DNA from 2 places in the Delftia sp. WSY_16 genome. Region 2 is predicted to be linked to the other one. Evidence: predicted binding sites of a transcription regulator. Region 2 holds the regulator's gene; the other holds the start of a gene.
What was found. Region 2 encodes HrcA, which represses chaperone genes, less so after heat shock. Its sites were predicted from a motif close to TTAGCACTCNNNNNNNNNGAGTGCTAA; they were not measured.

Region 1 (2,397 bases), on a different contig from region 2:
CGCGCCACTACTCGCTGTACCTGGCGCTGCAGCTCAAGGCGCGGCAGGAAGGCCTGCCGGTGCGTGTCTATGACCTGCAGCAAGTTCATCACCTGCGGTAAGGCCGAATAATCGCCATGGGGCGGCTGTGCCGCCCGCCAACCCAGCCTTGCAAAACAGAAAGTTCAATCATGAAAGCAGCACGTTTCCACGACCGGGGCGACATCCGCATCGAGGACATCCCCGAACCCGTGGTGGAGCCCGGCACCGTGGGCATCGAAGTGGCCTGGTGCGGCATCTGCGGCACGGATCTGCATGAGTTCATGGAAGGGCCGATCTTCATCCCGCCCTGCGGCCACCCGCATCCCATCTCGGGCGAGTCCGCACCCATCACCATGGGGCATGAGTTCTCGGGCGTGGTGTACGCCGTGGGCGCAGGGGTGGACGATATCCAGGTCGGCCAGCATGTGGTGGTGGAGCCCTACATCGTGGCCGACGATGTGCCCACGGGGCCGGGCGACAACTACCACCTGTCCAAGGACATGAACTTCATCGGCCTGGGCGGGCGCGGTGGCGGGCTGTCCGAGCGGATTGCCGTCAAGCGCCGCTGGGTGCATCCCATCTCCGATGCCATTCCACTGGACCAGGCCGCGCTGATCGAGCCGCTGTCCGTGGGCCACCATGCCTACACCCGCAGCGGAGCGAAGGCCGGCGATGTGGCACTGGTGGGCGGCGCCGGCCCCATCGGTCTGCTGCTGTCGGCCATCCTCAAGGCCAAGGGCCTGACCGTCGTCATCACCGAGCTCAGTGCCAAGCGCAAGCAAAAGGCGCGTGAATCGGGCGTGGCCGATCACATCCTGGACCCCTCCGAGGTGGACGTGGTGGCCGAGGTGATGAAGCTCACCGGCGGCAAGGGCGTGGATGTGTCGTTCGAATGCTCCAGCGTGAACAAGGTGCTGGACACGCTGGTGGCCGCGACGAAGGCCACGGGCGTGGTGGTGATCGTGTCCATCTGGAGCCATCCGGCCACCATCAACGTGCACAGCGTGGTCATGAAGGAGCTGGACGTGCGCGGCACCATCGCCTACTGCAACGACCACCAGGAAACCATCAAGCTGGTCGAGGAGGGCAAGATCAACCTCGAGCCCTTCATCACCCAGCGCATCCAGCTCGATGACCTGGTGGCCCAGGGATTTGACACGCTGATCCACAACAACGAGTCGGCGGTGAAGATCATCGTGCAGCCACGGTTCAAATAGCCGCTGGGCACCGCGACTGCACGAACCTGCATCTTTCGTGCCGGTCGCCCGGTCGCCGGCGGAGCCGGGCGCAAAGGGGTCAAAACCCGGCGGGGGCCGACACATGCCTCCCGCCGGCAAGCAGGGTTTCCAAAAATCGCTCAGACTAGCCAGAAGCGACTTTTGCAGTGCCGAAGATTTCTGCAACCGACTGAAAAACCCGCGGAACTTCGGCTTTAGCACTCAATCCTAACGAGTGCTAATATGAAGGAATGGAAGAAAGGAACTCTGCAATGACAAACGCCTCCGGCTCCATTGCGACCACCTTGGCGCCCGCTAACCCCTGGGCCCTGGTGCCGCCTCTGGGCAATCTGGATGCCTACATTTCCGCGGTCAACCGCCTGCCCATGCTCACCCTCGAGGAAGAGCAGGACTACGCCCGCAAGCTCAAGGAACACAGTGACCTGGACGCCGCAGGGCGTCTGGTGATGTCCCACCTGCGCCTGGTGGTGTCCATCTCGCGCCAGTACCTGGGTTACGGCCTGCCCCACGGCGACCTGATCCAGGAAGGCAATGTCGGCCTGATGAAGGCCGTCAAGCGCTTCGATCCCGATCAGAACGTGCGCCTGGTGAGCTACGCCATGCACTGGATCAAGGCCGAGATCCACGAGTACATCCTCAAGAACTGGCGCATGGTCAAGGTCGCCACGACCAAGGCCCAGCGCAAGCTGTTCTTCAACCTGCGCTCCATGAAGCAGGGCCTGAAGTCCGACGCCGCCATGGCCGAGGACGGCGCCATGCTGCGCGACACGCTGACCTCCGGCGAGATCGACGCCATGGCCGAGAAGCTCAACGTCAAGCGCGAAGAAGTCATGGAGATGGAAACGCGCTTGGCCGGTGGCGACGTGCTGCTGGACCCCTCGCCCAGCGATGATGGCGAGCAGGCCTTCGGCCCCATCGCCTATCTGGCCGACGGCGCACATGAGCCCACGGCCATGATCGAGTCGCGCCAGCGTGACCATCTGGCCACCGACGGCATTGCCATGGCGCTGGATTCGCTGGACGACCGCAGCCGCCGCATCGTCGAGGAGCGCTGGCTCAAAGTCAACGATGACGGCTCGGGCGGCATGACGCTGCATGAACTGGCCGCCGTGTATGGCGTGAGCGCCGAGCGCATTCG
Region 2 (2,397 bases):
TGCCGCATCGCCATCCGGGACCACGGACCCGGCATGGATGCACAGGCCGTCGCCCGCCTGAGCCAGCCCTTCGAGCGCCTGGACCACCATCAGCACCTGGACGGCGCAGGCCTTGGGCTGGCCTTTGTACGCACCGTGGCTGCCCGCCATGGCGGGCAGCTGCAGATAGAAAGCGCGCCAGGCCAGGGAAGCACCTTCAGCATCGTGCTGCCGAAGGCGCAGCAAGCCTGACCGGGGGTGTCATCCCAGCGGATCCCAGCGGATGGCCCGTGAAAACGAAAAAGCCCTGAAGTCTTTTAACTTCAGGGCTTTGCGTTTTTTGGTGCGGCTGGCAGGAATCGAACCCACGACCCCTTGGTTCGTAGCCAAGTACTCTATCCAGCTGAGCTACAGCCGCAACGCTTCGCATTGTAGCAGCGGGTTTTGGAGCTTCCAGGCAAAAGCGCCATATTTCTGCAAAAAACCTGGAAGTCGCATTCAACGGCAGCCATGCCAGCCGGCAGCGTCGCGCCCAGCAAAAAAGCCTGCCGCCCGGGAAGGCGGCAGGCTTTTTCATACCAATGGATGGTAGGGCCTCCCAGAGTCGAACTGGGCACCAACGGATTATGAGTCCGCTGCTCTAACCAAGCATGAGCTAAGGCCCCTGATTCACCAGGGCAGCGCGGATGCACGCCATGGCAAACGGCTATTGTAGATCCTAACCTGCGCGGCTCAGCGCTTGTGGCTCAGCGCTTGTGGCTCAGCGCGTTGCTGACCAGCTTGGAGGTGATGTCCACGATCTGGATCATGCGGTCGTAGTGCATGCGGGTGGGGCCGATCACGCCCAGCGTGCCCACCACCTTGCCGTCGAGCTCGTAGGGCGCGCTGACCACGGACAGCTCCTCGAAGGGCACGACCTGGCTTTCGCCCCCGATGTAGATGCGCACACCTTCAGCCTGGCTGGAGAAATCCAGCAGCCTGAGGATCTGGGTCTTTTGCTCGAACAGGTCGAAGGCGCGGCGCAGATTGCCCATGTCGCTGGAGAAATCGCTGACCGACAGCAGATTGCGCTCGCCCGCGATGACCACGTCCTCCTGGGCACTGGTCATGGCCTCCGTGCCCACGTTGACGGCTGCCTGCATGAGGGTGGCCACCTCGCCGCGCAAAAGCTCGACCTCGCCCTTGAGGCGCTCGCGCACCTCTTCCATGGCCAGGCCTGCGTAGTGGCTGTTGAGAAAGTTCGATGCCTCGATCAGCTGGGAGGCCGAGTAATCCACGTCGGTGAAGATGACGCGGTTTTGCACGTCACCGTCGGGCGAGACGATGATGACCAGAAAGCGCCGCTCCGACAGTCGCACGAATTCGATGTGCTTGAACACCGAGGTGCGGCGAGGCACCAGCACCACGCCCACGAACTGGGAAAGGCTGGACAGCAGATTGGCGGCGTTGGCGATGACTTTCTGCGGCTGCTCGGGCACGAGCTCGGGCGTCACGATATCTGCACGGTCCGCCGTGAGCATGGTGTCCACGAACAGCCGGTAGCCCCGGGCGGTCGGAATGCGGCCGGCCGAGGTGTGCGGACTGATGATCAACCCCAGGTCTTCGAGGTCAGCCATCACATTGCGTATCGTGGCAGGCGACAATTCAAGCCCCGACGCACGCGACAGGGTCCGCGAGCCCACAGGCTGGCCGTCAGCGATGTAACGCTCGATCAGCGCTTTGAGCAACAACTTGGCACGTTCGTCGAGCATGTGATGATTTTAATGATGTAATTTCCAGAAATGACGTCCACGTTTCGCCACGTTGCCTTGATCGGGAAGTACCACGCTCCCAGCGCAAGCGCCCCGTCCGAGAATGCCAGCAACGCGCTCGAGCGCATTGCGGACTTCCTCAGGCGCCAGGGCTGCGAAGTCGTGCTTGATACCCAATCGGCCCTGCACGCAGGGCTCACAGACTACCCCACCCTCGATGTCGATGGCCTGGGCAGGCATTGCGACCTGGGCCTGGTCGTCGGCGGCGACGGCACCATGCTCGGCGTGAGCCGGCACCTGGCGCAATACGGAACGCCCCTGATCGGGGTGAACCAGGGCCGCCTGGGCTTTGTCACCGACATCGCGCTGGAGGACTTCGAGGCCACGCTCACCCCCATGCTGCAGGGCGAGTACGAAGAGGATCTGCGTCCCCTGATGTGCGCCCGCGTGATCCGCGAGGGCGAATGCGTGTTCGAGGCCCTGGCCATGAACGACGTGGTGGTCAACCGCGGCGGCACCTCCGGCATGGTGGAGCTGCGCATCGAGGTGGGCGGCCGCTTTGTCTCCAACCAGCGCGCCGACGGCCTGATCGTGGCCACGCCCACGGGCTCCACGGCCTATGCCCTGTCCGCTGGCGGGCCGATGATGCATCCGTCCATCCCCGCCT

Region 1: the regulator HrcA is predicted to act here: its motif matches at 1,454-1,480, upstream of rpoH (RNA polymerase sigma factor RpoH).

What each region holds. Positions count from the first base shown of each region.
Region 1 covers NZ_JBICKS010000042.1:3,471-5,867, forward strand. Annotated here, with positions in the region: gene ACF8O7_RS25720 (NAD(P)/FAD-dependent oxidoreductase) at 1-101, shown strand, start outside; gene ACF8O7_RS25725 (2,3-butanediol dehydrogenase) at 171-1,238, shown strand; gene rpoH (RNA polymerase sigma factor RpoH) at 1,511-2,397, shown strand, end outside.
Region 2 covers NZ_JBICKS010000019.1:537,821-540,217, forward strand. Annotated here, with positions in the region: gene ACF8O7_RS11835 (CHASE2 and HATPase_c domain-containing protein) at 1-231, shown strand, start outside; tRNA gene ACF8O7_RS11840 (tRNA-Arg) at 321-397, opposite strand; tRNA gene ACF8O7_RS11845 (tRNA-Ile) at 566-644, opposite strand; gene hrcA (heat-inducible transcriptional repressor HrcA) at 726-1,730, opposite strand; gene ACF8O7_RS11855 (NAD kinase) at 1,761-2,397, shown strand, end outside.